3 regions of the Bacillus sp. BSL6 genome follow, and region 3 is predicted to be linked to each of the others. Evidence: riboswitches for the same ligand, from Rfam matches in the RefSeq annotation. Region 3 holds a riboswitch; each other region holds the start of a gene.
The links. A riboswitch is a leader RNA that binds a small molecule or an ion and turns the genes downstream of it on or off. The one in region 3 is predicted to bind S-adenosylmethionine.
Positions count from the first base shown of each region.

Region 1: linked by a shared signal. The riboswitch ahead of RCJ96_RS14590 (ECF-type riboflavin transporter substrate-binding protein) and the one ahead of mtnW (2,3-diketo-5-methylthiopentyl-1-phosphate enolase) in region 3 are both predicted to bind S-adenosylmethionine.
Region 2: linked by a shared signal. The riboswitch ahead of RCJ96_RS23255 (methionine ABC transporter ATP-binding protein) and the one ahead of mtnW (2,3-diketo-5-methylthiopentyl-1-phosphate enolase) in region 3 are both predicted to bind S-adenosylmethionine.

Region 1 covers NZ_JAVGCW010000004.1:105,464-111,113, forward strand. The annotation lists gene RCJ96_RS14575 (peptidoglycan D,D-transpeptidase FtsI family protein) at 1-1,261, shown strand, start outside; gene RCJ96_RS14580 (macrolide family glycosyltransferase) at 1,599-2,777, shown strand; gene RCJ96_RS14585 (aspartate/glutamate racemase family protein) at 2,827-3,507, opposite strand; SAM riboswitch class I at 3,661-3,776, shown strand; gene RCJ96_RS14590 (ECF-type riboflavin transporter substrate-binding protein) at 3,916-4,464, shown strand; gene RCJ96_RS14595 (ABC transporter ATP-binding protein) at 4,475-5,650, shown strand, end outside.
Region 2 covers NZ_JAVGCW010000009.1:51,961-57,610, forward strand. The annotation lists gene metQ (methionine ABC transporter substrate-binding lipoprotein MetQ) at 1-505, opposite strand, end outside; gene metQ (methionine ABC transporter substrate-binding lipoprotein MetQ) at 578-1,390, opposite strand; gene RCJ96_RS23250 (methionine ABC transporter permease) at 1,414-2,079, opposite strand; gene RCJ96_RS23255 (methionine ABC transporter ATP-binding protein) at 2,072-3,097, opposite strand; SAM riboswitch class I at 3,397-3,504, opposite strand; gene RCJ96_RS23260 (hypothetical protein) at 3,630-3,974, opposite strand; gene RCJ96_RS23265 (thioredoxin family protein) at 4,129-4,437, opposite strand; gene RCJ96_RS23270 (toprim domain-containing protein) at 4,441-4,785, opposite strand; gene gcvH (glycine cleavage system protein GcvH) at 5,490-5,650, opposite strand, start outside.
Region 3 covers NZ_JAVGCW010000001.1:767,855-773,504, forward strand. The annotation lists gene RCJ96_RS04325 (1,2-dihydroxy-3-keto-5-methylthiopentene dioxygenase) at 277-789, opposite strand; gene RCJ96_RS04330 (methylthioribulose 1-phosphate dehydratase) at 767-1,405, opposite strand; gene mtnX (2-hydroxy-3-keto-5-methylthiopentenyl-1-phosphate phosphatase) at 1,402-2,061, opposite strand; gene mtnW (2,3-diketo-5-methylthiopentyl-1-phosphate enolase) at 2,058-3,302, opposite strand; SAM riboswitch class I at 3,367-3,472, opposite strand; gene RCJ96_RS04345 (pyridoxal phosphate-dependent aminotransferase) at 3,537-4,715, opposite strand; gene RCJ96_RS04350 (carbon-nitrogen family hydrolase) at 4,730-5,593, shown strand.

The sequences.
Region 1 (5,650 bases), on a different contig from region 3:
AAAAGAAGTAAGAAGCGTTGCAGACAAACAAGGTACTACAATTAGAACGGAAACAATTTCTGAGGGAAAGAGCGGTAAGAACTTAACTTTAACAATAGATATGGAATTACAGAAAAAGGTAGAAGAAAGTATAGAAAAAATATTAAAAGCATATAAAGGATCAGAATCCATGTTGGACCGTGCTTTCGTTGTAATGATGAATCCGAAAAACGGACAAGTATTATCAATGGCTGGCAAAAGACTTATAGAAAAAGACGGGAAAACAGAAATTGAAGACTATGCATTAGGTACAATGACTAGTTCATATGAGCTGGGATCAACAGTTAAAGGTGCCACAGTTTTAACTGGATTTGAAACGAAAGCTATAACACCAGGTACTTATTTTTATGATGCACCTATGAAGTTTAAAGGTACTAGGGAGAAGAAGTCTTGGAAAGAGTTTGGAAATATTGATGATTTAAGAGCGTTACAAGTCTCTTCAAACGTTTATATGTTCCATACAGCATTAAAAATTGCAGGTGTGGATTATGTGAGAAATAGTTCATTAAATATTAAACAGGAATACTTTGATAAAATGAGGTACTATTTTAGACAATTCGGATTAGGTGTTCCAACGGGTATCGATTTACCGAATGAAACAGCTGGACAAATTGGTAAAAAAGATAATCAACCTGGTTTCTTATTAGATTACTCAATTGGCCAGTACGACACGTATACACCACTTCAGCTCGTACAGTATATTTCAACAATTGCAAACGGCGGATATCGAATGAAGCCACAAATTGTTCAAGAGGTAAGAGAGCAAACTTCGCAAAAAGATGAGATTGGTAAAGTTGTGCATGCAGTAGAACCAATTGTTTTAAATAAAGTTGATATGAAAGAGGAATATATAAAGCAAGTAAAAGAAGGATTTAGAAAGGTATTCCAAGAGGGAGATGGAACAGGAGTAAGGGCGTTCCAAAAAGCATCTTATAAACCAGCAGGTAAAACAGGAACAGCACAGACAGTTTACGGTGGAGAAAGTGATATTGGAAGAAATGAAAAGGGCGAGAGAAGAGAATGTTATAACTTAACGTTAGCAGGGTATGCGCCATATGATAATCCAGAAGTAGCATTCTCTGTAGTTGTGCCGTGGGTTATGAATGATAAATCTGGTATTAACTCTGATATTGGAAAAGAAGTTTTAGATGCTTATTTTGAATTGAAAAATAAGAGATTGAATGGAGAAACTTTACAAATAGATAGCTCTCAAGAAAGTTAAAACATATGAAATAATATAGAAACTAGAGTCGTTTAATTTAGGGATAGATTCAAAATGGGTGATAGAAAGGTAAAATCATTCTATCAATTGTTCACGTTTTATAAAAAAAATCATATATTGATAGCATAGGACAAGCTGAAAAGCTTATTCTAACCTCACAGAACACTCCTTATCACGGTTAGGCATCTACTTATGTAGATGCCTTTTTTAATTAAATAACTGACAATTATTTATCAATCTAAAGTAGCAAGTATATTAGGACTATTAGGGGAAGATTGACCGTAATCATTACAGTATGATTATCAAGAGCGTTGAAATGTAAGGGAGTGAGAAAGAAGTGAGAAATATTTTAATGGTTAATTTTCCAGCAGAGGGACATGTAAACCCGACATTAAGTTTAGTCAAAGCCTTTACTGAACGGGGGGATCACGTACACTATATTACAACAGAACACTTTAAAGGCAGAATTGAAGATTTGGGAGCTACTGTATATACTCATCCAGATTTATTAAAGGATATTTCTATTGATACTGAAACTTCATATGGATTGAACTCTTTCTTTCATGTACATGTTCAAACTTCTTTATATATATTAGAAATTACGAAACAATTATGTGAAAGCATTAATTTTGATTTCGTAATTTATGATATATTTGGTGCTGGAGAGTTAGTAAAGGAGTATTTACAAATTCCAGGCATAGTTTCTTCTCCTATATTTTTAATTCCTACTGAATTTTTGGAGATTTTACCTTTTCATCCTAATGCAGAAATACCATTCCAACCTGATGAAATTTCTGAACAGTTACTATATCGAATGGAACATGAATTTGGAGTAAAGCCTAAAAACAATCTTCAATTTATGCATAACAAGGGAGATATTACTCTTGTGTACACAAGTCGCTATTTTCAACCTAATAGCGATTTGTTTGGAGAAAATAATATTTTTATTGGACCAAGTATTTCAAAGCGTAAAACAAATGTAGAGTTTCCACTTGAATTGCTTAAAGATAAGAAAGTTATTTATATTTCAATGGGAACACTGCTTGAAGGAATCGAACCATTCTTTAATGCATGTATTGATGCTTTCTCAGATTTTAATGGATTAGTTGTAATGGCAATTGGCGATAGAAATGACCGTTCTAAAATTAAGGAAGCGCCAAACAATTTTATAATTGCTCCATACGTACCTCAATCAGAAGTATTAAGTGAAGCAGATGTTTTTATTACACATGGAGGTATGAACAGTGTACACGATGCTATTCATTTTAATGTCCCATTTGTCATCATTCCACACGATAAAGACCAGCCAATGATAGCACAAAGATTAACTGAGCTTGAAGCGGCGCATCGGTTATTGAAAGAGAATGTTAATGTGCAAACGTTAAAAGAAGCGGTAACCGATGTTCTTTCAAATGAAAAGTATAAGCATGGAATACGAAAACTGAAAGATAGTTTTTTAGATTGTGGTGGTTCAAATGAAGCAATCACAGTGATTACATCTCTTTTAAATAAATAGTGTGAGTAATATAAAAGCATAGAGGCGGCACCTTTATGCTTTTATATTATTATCCCGCAAACTGCACAGCAGTATTTGCATGTAAAAAAGCAGTATCAAAAACAGGAACAGTAAGGTCGTTTTGGGAAATGAGCAACGGTATTTCGGTGCAACCTAGTAGTATACCTTCTGCGCCATTTTGAATTAATGATTTTGTAATTTGTAATAGCTTTTCTTTTGATGTTTCTGAAATAATCCCTTTACTTAATTCATTTAAAATTACATGATGAATAAAATTTCTGTCCTCTTCATTTGGGATGATTGTCTCAATGTTATAGTTTGCTAGACGTGATTTATAGAAGTCTTGTTCCATCGTTTGTTTCGTACCCAATAGTCCGATACGCTTAATATTCTGTTCTACCATTTCTTTAGCACTTACATCACCAATATGAAGAAGCGGGATGGATATTGCACTTTCTACTTCTTCAGCAAATAAATGGACAGTATTAGAACACATTAATAAACAGTCAGCTCCAGATTTTTCAACTTTTTTTGCAACTGTGACTAATTCGTTTTTCACTTCTTCATATTGATGATTTTGTAATAAAGTAGTTACTTCACCAAAGTCCATGCTATATAAAACAAGCTTTGCATTTTGGTCATATTGAGAGAGTGTAAGTGTATTAATATGTTTATAATATAATGATGTAGATTCCCAACTTAGTCCGCCAATTAAACCGATTACTTTCATCGTACATTCCTCCCGTAACTATTTTAAATTCATTATTTCATAATTCCGATAAGAATACAATGATTTAAATGTACTGTTGAACAAAAAATAAAAATAATTAGAAAAGTGTTGAAATTTATACTTCTTAATGCCATAATACGAATTACAAATTAATACTTATCCAGAGAGGTGGAGGGAACGGCCCTATGAAACCTCAGCAACCCCTATGTCAATGTATAGGAAGGTGCTAATTCCGCAGAGAACACGTTGTGTTTTTTGGAAGATAAGAGGATTCTTGAACGTGAAAGAAAATGGCCTCTTATGTAAGAGGTCATTTTTTGTTGTATAGAAAGGGAGTGTCGATGCATAATTCATTTTCAAAATAAATATAGAGTAATAAAAGTTGACTATTAAGAGAGGGGAATTGTAATGAACAAATTATCAACAAAATTAGTAGTAGCAATCGGAATTGGATCCGCATTATACGGGATATTAGGACTTTGGGGATTTACTATTGCACCAAATACATTTATTAAACCTGCATTAGCTATTTTAACCGTTTTTGGAGCGTTATTTGGTCCAGTGGCAGGACTGTTAATAGGACTTATCGGTCATACCTTAACAGACACAATCGCTGGTTGGGGTATTTGGTGGGGATGGGTTATTAGTTCAGGCATTATTGGCTTTGCAATGGGGTTCATTCAAAAAAGAGTTGGCTTTAGTGTGAAAAACGGGACATATAATAAGGGGGATATTTCTTATTTAGCCATTACTGGCTTAATTGGAATTGTCATTGCTATTATATTTGCTGGGGCATTCGATATTATTGTGATGGGAGAACCGTTTGACAAAATTGTTATACAAATGTTAGGTGCAACAATTGCTGACGTTATTGTATTTTTAGTTCTTGGATTGCCAATTACAATAGGCCTAGCTAAATCGAATAAGAAACATACACATTTAAAAATTGAAAAGTAGGGATATTAAAATGCAACCAATTATTTCTTTTGAACAATTCAACTTTCAATATAAGCATGCAGCGCAGCCTACTGTTAAAGACATTACATTTCATATATATCCTGGAGAAAAAGTGCTAATTGCTGGACGAAGTGGTTCAGGGAAATCAACGTTAGCTCATTGTATGAATGGGCTAATCCCATTTTCTTATGAAGGGACTAGTACTGGTAATATTTTAATTGCTGGAAAAGATCCGAGGAAAAAGAGTGTTTTTGAACTGAGTAAACATGTAGGCACAATTTTGCAAGATCAAGATGCACAATTTATTGGTCTTACAGTAGAAGAAGATGTAGCCTTTTATTTAGAAAATGAATGTGTAAATCAGGATGAGATGAAAAAGATTGTCTCGGAGTCATTAAAAAAGGTAGGGATGCATACTTTTCATAAACAAAGTCCGCATGAACTATCTGGAGGGCAAAAACAAACTGTTTCTTTAGCGGGTTTGTTAACAACAAATGCTCCTATATTATTGTTCGATGAACCGTTAGCAAATTTAGATCCAGCTAGCAGCTTACATACAATTGAACTTATTAAAAATATACATAAGCAATATAATAAAACAATTGTAATTATTGAACATCGAATAGAAGAAATGTTAAATCTGGATTTAGATAAGATCATTTTAATAGAGGAAGGGGAAATTGTTGCGATAGGGACACCAGATGAGATTTTAGCGTCAAATATATTACCCTCAATCGGATTAAGAGAACCTATGTACATAGAAGGATTAAAAAGATTACATTTTGATAGTAATAATGACGTAATATATCCACTTGAAAATCTTCATAAGGAAAGTATTAGTGGTGTAATAAAAGAGTGGATGGAGAAAAAAGCTTTTTGTAAAGATACTCCTACAAAAAAAGAATTATTGAAAGTAGAGAATTTATTATTTTCATATCCTAATAAACAAAAAGTATTAGAGAATGTAAATTTATCCATATATGAAGGAGAAATTGTAGCACTTTTGGGCCATAACGGAGCTGGAAAATCAACATTAGCTCATAGTCTTATAGGAATAAACAAAACAAAAAATGGCAGGATTTTAATTGATGGAGTAAATATCAATTCTTGGTCTATACGTAAACGCGGTGAGATTATATCTTATGTCATGCAAAATCCAAATCATATGATTACACAACCTACTGTT
Region 2 (5,650 bases), on a different contig from region 3:
GATTTTCTACAACATCTTTTACTGTTGCTTTCACAACATCTACACCGTCTTTTAGTTTAATAATGCCGCCTTTTTGTAACAGTGCTAGCATACGGCCACGCTCCGCTACGTTATTACTCATAATCACTGTCCCGCCATCTGGTAAGTCTTTTAAGCTTTTATATTTCTTCGAATAAATACCCATTGGCTCTAAATGAATTTTTCCCGCGTTTACAATTTTATATCCTTTTTCTTGGATTTCTTTATCTAAATAAGGAATGTGTTGGAAGTAGTTCGCATCAATTTCCTTATCCGCTAACGCTTTATTTGGCAACACATAATCTTGGAATTTTTTAATTTCTAATTTAATACCCTTTTTCTCTAATATTGGCTGTGCCTTTTCTAAAATAACAGCGTGCGGCACGTTAGAAGCTCCCACAATAAGCTTATTCTCCTCTTTCCCTCCGCAAGCAGCTAATGTAAATACAGACAGCGCTGTAACAACTGACAATAGAATCTTTTTCATATGATGTCCCCTTCTCCCGTATAATTATGTAGTTATAAAAAGGGCCGGCATACACCAGCCCTTCCCCAGCAATTATTCTTTTACAGGAACAACTGCCCCTTTATATTCTTTATTAATAAAGTCTTCAATTTCTTTAGAATGTAATACTTCTACAAGAGCTTTAATCTCTTTCTTATCTTTATCGCCTTTACGAACAGCTACTACGTTTGCGTATGGTGAATCATTACTTTCAATTGCAATTGCATCTTTTTCCGGGTTTAACTTCGCATCAATTGCATAGTTCGAGTTAATTAAAACCGCGTCGCCTTCTTTATTGTTATACACCTGTGGTAATAAACCAGGCTCAATATCCGTTTTAAATTTTAAGTTTTTCGGATTATCTGCGATATCTTTTGGAGTTGCTTTAACTGGATCCACCCCATCTTTAATTTTTAAAATGCCTTCTTTTTGTAAAATTGCTAAACCACGTCCATGATCAGCAACTGAATTACTCATAATAATTGTCGCTCCGTCTGGAAGTTCTTTTAAGCTCTTATATTTTTGAGAATATACACCAATCGGTTCTAAATGAATTTTTCCTGCTACTTCAAAATCATATTTTTTATCTTTCATTTCTTTTTCTAAATACGGAATATGCTGGAAGTAGTTTGCATCTAAATCCTTATCCGCTAACGATTTATTTGGTAATACGTAATCTTGGAATTTTTTCACTTCTAATTCAATTCCTTTTTTCTCAAGTAACGGTTTTGCCTTTTCTAAAATTTCAGCGTGCGGTACGTTAGAAGCACCAACAACTAGTTTCTTTTCATCGTTATCTTTCCCGCCACAAGCAGCTAACCCAAAAATTGAAGTTGAAATAAGTGCTGTCAGTAATAATTTTTTCATTTGAAACATCCTCCCGTTTTTTATTATCGTTTATCTATTCGAGTCGTTACACGATCACCAATCCACTGAATGAAAAATACAACTAGTAATACACAAATTGTCGCAACGATTGTTACATCGTTATTCCCTCGTTGGAATCCTTCTAAATAAGCAAGTGTTCCAAGACCACCAGCACCAACAACTCCCGCCATTGCTGTATAGCCTACTAACGCAATTGTCGTAACCGTAATACCAGATACTAATGCTGGTAACGATTCTGGAATCAATACTTTTAAAATAATTGTACTTGTTTTTGCTCCCATCGCTTTTGAAGCTTCAATTACACCTTTATCAATTTCGCGAAGTGCAATTTCAACCATTCTTGCGTAAAACGGTGCTGCTCCAATAATTAAAGCTGGAAGTGCAGCGCTCGCTCCAAGAATTGTTCCAAGCAGAATCTTTGTAAATGGGATTAATAAAATGATTAAAATAATGAACGGTATCGAGCGGAAAATGTTTACGAACGCTCCAATCGCCGTATTAACCGCTTTGTTTTCCCATAAATTATCTTTCGCTGTCATAAAGAGTAACAATCCTAAAATGAGTCCTAAAATAAATGTGGCAAGAGCTGCGATTGCCGTCATATATAACGTTTCACCAGTTGCTTCTAACATTTGATTCCAATCAACATTCGTGAGTAACTTATCCATGTGCAATCACCTCCAGCTCTACTTGATCTTGATGTATTCCCTCTATTGCTTGCTGAATCGCTGTTTCCTCACCATTTAAATGAACAACTAAACTACCGTAAGAACCGTTATTCGTTTGTGCGATATTGCCTTGCAAAATGCTAACTTCTATATCACTGCGCTGCATTAATCTTTGAAGCACTGGTCTTTCTACAGCTTCACCGATAAACTGCAAACGAACTACTTTACCATCTGGATATTTCTCAATTAAACTTTCAATCGTTTCATTTGTATCTTCAGAATCCGTTAACTGCTGTACAAATCGTTTTGTAATGTCCTGCTTTGGATTACGGAACACATCAAGTACTGGACCTGTTTCTACAATCTTTCCTTTCTCCATTACCGCAACGCGATTACAAATCTTTCGAATTACGTGCATCTCATGTGTAATAAGTACAATTGTTAAGCCGAGACGTTTATTAATATCTAATAGTAAATCTAAAATTTGATCTGTCGTTTCTGGATCAAGAGCTGACGTTGCTTCATCACATAAAAGTACTTGTGGATTATTAGCTAACGCTCTTGCAATTCCAACACGTTGCTTTTGTCCTCCGCTCAGCTGAGATGGATACGCGTCACCTCTTCCTTCTAATCCAACAAGATGAATTAACTCATCAACGCGTTTCCTTCTCTTCGCTTTATCAACACCTGCAATTTCAAGTGGGAACTCGATATTTTCACGTACAGTTCGTGACCAAAGTAAGTTGAAGTGCTGAAAGATCATTCCGATTTCTTGCCTTGCCTTACGAAGCTCGCTTCCTGTAATGGCTGAAATGACACGATTTGCGATTGTAATTTGGCCAGAAGTTGGTTTCTCCAACTGATTGAATAATCGAATTAAAGAACTTTTTCCAGCGCCACTATATCCGATAACACCAAATATTTCACCTTTATCTATTTTTAAATTGGCATTATCTACAGCAGTGACATCACCGCTTTTTGCTTTATATATTTTCTTTACATTTTCTAATAGAATCATGGTGTATCACCCCTTTTTTTAATAAAAAGCGTAAGCGGCTCGCTTAGAACAAGAGGGCGCCCAAATCCCAGACGTAGAGGCGCTTTTTGCCTCATAGGAAGGGATGAAACGACCGACTGTTCTAGCCGCTGGAGCTAGATTTTTGATCGACTCCGCAATTTTTTATTTTTGATGCGTATAGCCCACCGTTATCATTACTTTTATTATTTGAATGTCCTCCACATTCAAACAACAAAAAAACCTTTCCGCTTTAGAGAAGCAGAAAGGTTTATATGCGTATATAACAACATTATCCCTCTCTCTCATCTCTCAAAGCATTTGCTTTGCAGGAATTGGCACCATTTCAACATAAGTTGACGGTTGCCGGGCTTCACAGGGCACAGTCCCTCCACCTCTCTTGATAAGAGAAATCAGATTACATTTTCGTCTGATTTGTAATTTATGAAATTGTCTATATTTTATGAATTGAATTGTATCAATATCCACACACCATGTCAACAGAAATTTTCGTAAAAAACGAAACTTCAGAATTTTAAGCACCTACTGACATCGGTTTACATATATGAAACATCGATTCAATTAATAACATCGTTCGATACGTTCCCGAATATTGTATACGTCCATCGTTCATTAACGTTTGCAATCGTACATTGCCATTCACCAATTGTTTTACATCTTCTTCATCTACACAAACGATTTGCTCCGTTCCTCTTTCCTCATGTAGCAACTCTATATAATCTTTTGAAATTTGTAACGAACAACTTTCATCCCCAAAGCGGAAATTAACAGTTTTTTCTCCTTGTCTTAAAAGCGGCTCTAAATGATATTGACCATTAGCGTAATTTACAAATGACTGAAGCAAAGAATATAATTTCACTCTAAATCACATCCTTCATATCACTTTCTATTACACATACCATTCCCTCTTACTAAAGAGCAATCCTGTTACTTTCGCTCGACAAATACTGTAACCACCCTGCATCTCGACATATTTCCCAAGAAATATGTCGAGGCGGCAAAAACTTTGCCGCCTACTTTAATTCCGTATATAAATATTCAACCGAATGAAATGCATATATCTTCTTTATCAGTGTCCCATTTTCAAAAACAAGTAAACACGGTACACTTTCAATTCCATACTCTTTCGCGAAATGCGGAGCATAATTTAAATCTAACATCCCAATTTTCAAATCTTCAATTGTCATCTCAACGACTGTTAACATCTTTTTTGCTAATTGGCATGTTCCACACATTGGAGTATATACATATAACACTGTTTTTTCTTCGTTCTCTATTAGGGCTGTAGCTTCGGCTCCTGTCCAATCAATCACTTCTATCATTCCTTACCGTAAATATTCTGTATAAACGTCAATGTCAGCTCCCCATAATACATTTGCTAAGTGTGAAGATGGCGCTGTTGCCACTTCCCGGTACGAGCGATCAATATAAATATGCTCTGCTTGCGGAAATTCTTTTCGAAACTGTTTCCTTAACTTTTCTCCAGCATCATCAGCATCCACTAGCACATACACTTCCTTATCAAAAAACTGATCAACGAGCTCATCCATTTTCGACAAACCAATTGTACCATTTGTACAAACAATTTCCACTGGTTCCCGAATAATAGATTCAATCTTTCTTCTATCTGATGTACCTTCTACAATAATGACTTTTTCTACATAAATCATATGTCATCACCCGATCACCATATACTATACAACCTTTAACTTAGTATATAGTATATTCGTTATTTTCATGTTGTTTCCTGTTTATTTTTGCAAAAGAAAAGCGCAAGCGGCTCGTTCAGAACAGAAGGGCATTGGAACTCCTGAACTAGAGGCGCCTTTTGCCTCAAGTGAAGGAGTGAAATGACCGACTGTTCTAGCCGCTGGAGCTGGATCATAATAAAAAGCGCAAACGGCTCGTTTAGATTGTGAGAGGGATGGAGCTTCTGACGCAAAGGCGATTTTTGCCTTGCAGGAAGAAGTGCAGCCACCGAACAATCTAGCCGCTGGAGCTGGATCATAAAGAAAAGCGGAACCGACTGCTTAGCCCTGTTGGCTAAGGTTCTTTCGCACAGAAGACGCTTTTTGTCTTCTCGTGCGGAAGGTTCTTAGACATGAAGGGCTAGGAGGTGGAGCTGGACAATGAAAAGTGCAAGCGCTCGTTCAGAACAGGAGGACACCCGAACCCCTGAACTAGAGGCGCCTTTTGCCTTGCAGGAAGAAGTGCAGCCACCGAACAATCTAGCCACTGGAGCTAGACAATAAAAAAACAAAAATTTTTTTCAAAAAACGTTCTTCCACACGATAATTAGTATATGATTCTACGTTCATTATTTTACATAAAATAAAAAAGGACAGCACAAAGGCTGTCCTTCATTCGACTATAATTAGTCTTGGTTTGTCATTTCTGCATATTTTTCAGCAGTTAATAACTTTTCAACTTGGCTTGCATCAGAAAGTTCAACTTTAACCATCCATGCACCCTCGTATGGAGATTCGTTAACAAGTTCTGGTTGGTCACTTAATTCTTCGTTTACTGCTACAACTT
Region 3 (5,650 bases):
TTCTTAGTTAATTGTAGTATATCATATACAAAACAGAATTTTCAGAAAAAAGTCAAAAAAAGTTCAATAAATGTTCAAAAAATGTTAAGAAATACACTTGGAAAACAGAAGGATAAGATCGTTTTTGAAAGGAGGGACGCATATGTTTGAGAAAATAAAAAATCAGGCTTATTTCATTTTTTTTGAAATAAGCCTGCTCCATAGGAGGATGTATATATGTAGAGTGAATAAAAGGTTGGAAAAGGGGGTCCAAGACCTTTTATTCAACTAACTACCTTAATAGATTGGAACCCAACCTTCAGTTGTAACAAAAATACGAATAGCTACAACTTGACGATCATCTTGCAAGGTAAAATAATGTCTTGCATTTTCAGGAACAGATATGAGATCGCCTGGCTCAAGTTCAACGTCAAAGAATGTCCCATCTTTTCCTTCAATGGCAAAGATGCCATGACCACTAACAATAAAGCGAACTTCATCATCAGTATGATGGTGTTCTTTTTGGAAATTAATTAATAGTTCGTCAAGGTTAGGTGTGCTATTTGAAAGTGAAATTACATCATGTGCTTTATAACCTCGGCGTGCTGAAACATCAGCAATTTCTTTTGAAAACACAGCTAATATTTCAGCCTTGTTTTCATCTGTTAACGAATAATTTTCATTTAAATGAGGAGGAAGTTTAGAAATATTCCATTTCTCATATAAAACACCTTCCTCTTGTAGAAATTTAGATACTTCCACTTCATTTTCAATGCGAGTATTTACTTCATGAATACGAATTTGCGCCATTAGAAACGCCTCCTTGAATTGATAGTAGTTTTATATGAAATTGGAATAAAAACTCATAAGCTTCTAATCTTTTCTTTGCATCAAAGCTATCTCGGCCCCATACGGTAATACCATGGTTACGGATTAATACTGCCCCCGAATCTCCCTGTATATGCTTGCGGAAGTTTTCTCCAAGCGTTGGGATATGAGCGTGGTTTTCGATAATAGGAATGTGAATTGTTGCACCTTCTTCCCAAATATCGAGAGCTTTAATAATTTCTTGATTTTGAAGTGTGACAGCATCACTATATAAATTTGTGATGACATTGTTATCAGTTGTATGAACATGAAGGACGCACCCAGCATTCGTATTGTTATAAATATGTGTATGCAAGATTGTTTCTGCTGAGGGACGTAATTCAGTCTCTAATACGGGAATCCCTAGATGATCTACTAGTAGAAAGTCATCTGGAGTCGTTTTGGTTTTATCTTTACCACTTGCTGTAATGAGAAAAGTGAGTGGTTCATGACTAACCTTTATAGAAATATTACCACTCGTTGCTGGAAACCAATTTCGTGTTGTTAATTCTTTTTTTATCTCGCTTAAGTCATACCATTGACGAAAAAGTTGTTTCATAATTTCACCTCCAACAAATGTTTTAATTCAGTTTGAACATCGTGAAACGTTTCAAATGGTGTATAAGAAATATGATTTTCTTCGCATTTTGTAATAAGGAAATCACGAGCGAACACTTTATCCGCTTGTTTTGCAGCTTGTAAATCGGTAATTGAATCTCCAATTACAATATGGAAGTCATTCGTATCACTCAATTTACGGATGAGTGATGATTTACATAATCCGCAATGATTTTGACAAAGACGATCACAAGGATGAGGCCAATTCACCGTAATGTATTCATTTGAAAAATCTGTTTCATTACAGTAAATTTGCTCTTTTGGAATGAGTCCTTGTAAGAGTGGATAGACGAAGAAATCCATTCCACCTGATATAACATAAAAGGAAATATTGTTTTCATTTACAAATTGTATAAATTCATGAAAACCATTACGAATTTCAGCAGTCTCTATTAAAAAATGAATAATTTCATCGTGCAGATTAGTAGGTATGAATTGAAATAATTGAGAAACACCTTCTTGAATAGATAGCTCTTGTGATAAAATTCTATTCTTTACTTCTTCAGCTTCTGTTGGTGCGAATTTCTCCATAATGGACATAATGTTATCATTATTTGTAATCGTGCCATCGAAATCACAAAATACTTGAATACTCATAATTTCACCTCATGAGAGGGATTTCCCCATATTTGTAGTGCACTATGCAAATTTATATCATCTACTTCATGGAGTGGTTTATTTTGCAAAGTAGCATCAATGGCAGTACGGAAAGCTTTACCGCCGCCTTGCGCTCCATTTGGATGTCCATGTATCCCACCGCCAGCATTAATAACAACATCTTTACCGAAATCTCGTATAATAAAGGGAACGAAGCCAGGATGAATACCAGCAGACGGAACAGAAAAGCTCTTCTTGAAAAACACATCGTCTTCAGTTAAATATTTTGAGATAGCAAGAGCTTCCTCTTTTTCTAGCGCAACACTTCCGTATGGAGATGGGAATAATGAAAAATCAGCCCCAGCATAACGTAGCAGCTTTCCGAGTAATAATGGAGATGAAATTCCATATAACTTGGATGCTGAATAAGCGCCACTTACAGCAGGGTGTGCCATAATAGGAACTGGGATTTCATCATCTTCTGCAAGTGATTGTAGTACATCTAGTCCGTAAGCAAATACGTTAAATAATAAAATATCAGCTCCAGCTTGCACTGCACGTTTTGCATTTTCTTTTAAATCAAAAGTTCGTCCTGTTACATTTACGGCGTATAACGTTTTATGTCCGTACGTTTCATATACGGATTGTAAAACTTCTTTTCCAGATACAATGCGTTTCGTAAGTGGTGTTAATGCATTTTCAAATAATATTTCATCATCTTTTACGATATCTACACCACCAATTGCTTGATCGCGTAATTGCGTTTTTAAATACCCAATATTTCGTCCAATCATTCCTTTAAAAATACTCATTAAAAGGGGACGATCATGCACTTGTAAAAGATTTCGAATACCATCTATCCCGAATTTTGGACCAGGAAAATGTTTTTTTAACCCATCTGAAAAAGTTAAGTCAATTAATTTTACTTCGCCATCAAGTGATAGCTTTCCAAATGTAGTTGTCAAAATTGCTGGTAAATCTGGACTGAAGTTTAATAATGGATATTCGATTTTAATAATTCCGCGTTTTACTTTTTTACGTAAATACGAGTTGGTATGTTCATGCTCAGCTAATTCCTCAACATGAATGACGTTGCCTTTATGCTGCTTTAACTGTTCTTGCAATAAATGCGGCAAATGAGTCCAAGAGCCAATTGTTAAACCGAGTGCAATTTGCTCAGCTTTTTTTTCTAAGTTATGTGAATCATCATGGATTAAATATGTCGCTATAATTCCGCTCATTGTTATAACCTCCTAGTTAAATAAAAAAAACTCTCAGCTAAGGAGAGGTTTTTTTACAACCAGCTCCTTATCTGTCAGCGTAATGCTGCGAGAATTAGCACCGTGTCTACAATTGTAGATCGGTTGCCGGGTTTCGTCGGGCTCGTCCCTCCACCTGCTCTTGATAAGAAGTATTTAGAAATGTTTAAATTTTTAAGATAACTGAATTTTGTCAGATATTTTTCATGTTGTCAATTACTTTTTAAAAAAATTTAATTTATCAATTCGATTAATGGCTTCTCGTAATCTATCTTCTGTATGCAAGAGACCAACACGGACGTACCCTTCGCCATGTTCACCAAATCCAACACCAGGAGCAACTGCAACGTGTGCTTTTTCTAGTAAAATATTGGAAAATCTCTCAGAAGTATATCCTTTTGGAACGGGAAGCCATGCAAAGAATGACCCTGTTGGAATGCCTACATTCCAACCAATTGAATGACAAGCTGAAATAAGAGCGTTTCTTCGAGATTCGTAACTATTTACAAGGTCTATGACGCAAGACTGTGAACCTAATAGTGCTTCGCGGGCAGCATCTTGAATGGCACCAAAAATACTAACATACATATGATCTTGTAATAAGTTAATTGTTTCAATGACACTTTCATTCCCTACCGCAAAAGCGATGCGCCAGCCAGCCATATTGAAAGTTTTCGATAATGTGTAAATTTCGATTCCTGTATCTTTGGCACCATCTGCTTGTAAGAAACTAACAGGTTTTTGACCATCGAATCCAATCGCACCGTAAGCAAAATCATGAACGACTAATATATTATGTTTATTAGCAAAATGAATGGTTTCATCAAAGAAATCTTTTGATGCAGTAGCACCGGTCGGATTATTTGGATAGTTTAAAAACATTAATTTTGCACGCTCGGAAATAGAGTCATCGATTTTCGTATAATCTGGTAAAAAATTATTTTCTGCAATAAGCGGCATTGTTTCAAATTGTGCTTTCGCTAAAGCAACTCCTGATAAATAATCTGGATAGCCTGGATCGGGAACGAGAATCGTATCACCAGGGTTTGTAAAACAAACTGGTAATTCTACTAATCCAGCCTTTCCACCAAACAAAATAGCAACTTCAGTTTTTGGATTTACTACTACATCATATTCACGTTGATAGAATGTTGCCACGGCTTCTTTTAAACTTTCATGTCCGCGAAATGGCGGATATTTATGATGAATGGTCTTTTCTGCAGCATCTTGTAAAGCTTTTACGATATGCTGCGGTGTTGGTTGATCTGGATTACCTTGACCTAGATTAATAACATCGTGACCAGCTGCAACGACTTTATTAACTTTTGCAACAAGTGAAGCAAAAAATTGTGTTGGCAATGATGTTACTATCTCAGAAGGTTGAAATAATTTCATACTTTCCACCTCTTTTGAAAGTTGTTACAATTCTAGTGACAAATGATATAATCTTTCCAGTATTTTGTAAAGAAAAAAATGAGAATGGGGCTGAAAAAATGAAAGTCGCATGTATTCAAATGGATATTGTCTTTGGAGATGTAGAAAAAAATATTGAGAATGCTAAAAATAAAATAAGCGAAGCAATGAAGGAAAGACCAGATGTTATCGTCTTACCAGAACTATGGACAACAGGTTATGATTTAACGAGACTTTCTGAAATTGCAGATAGGGATGGATTGGAAACGAAAGAAAAGTTGATAGAATGGTCGAAACAATATGGTGTACATATTGTTGGTGGTTCTATAGCAAAGCAAACAGAACAAGGTGTTACAAATACAATGTATGTTGTAACGAATAAAGGAGAACTAGTTAATGAATATAGTAAAGTACATTTATTTCAGCTTATGGATGAACATAAATATTTAATCGCTGGAAATAGTACAGGTGAATTTAAGTTAGATGATGTAGAGTGTGCTGGCACAATTTGTTATGACATTCGTTTTCCAGAGTGGATGCGTGTTCATACTGCTAAAGGTGCAAAAGTTTTATTTGTTGTAGCTGAATGGCCATTAGTTCGTTTAGCACATTGGCGTTTGCTATTACAAGCAAGAGCGGTTGAAAATCAGTGTTATGTTGTTGCATGTAATAGGGCAGGAAAAGATCCAAATAATGAGTTTGCTGGTCATTCTTTAATTGTCGACCCTTGGGGCGAAGTTGTTGTAGAAGCGAATGAAAAAGAATCAATTTTATTTGGAGAGCTTACATTCGAGAAAATTGAAGAAGTACGTAAAGGAATTCCAGTTTTTGCAGATCGTCGTCCAGAATTATACAAATAAAATGTTGACAAGTGATTTTTATTCTTGGTATAGTCTTCAACATAAAGTTAAAAATTC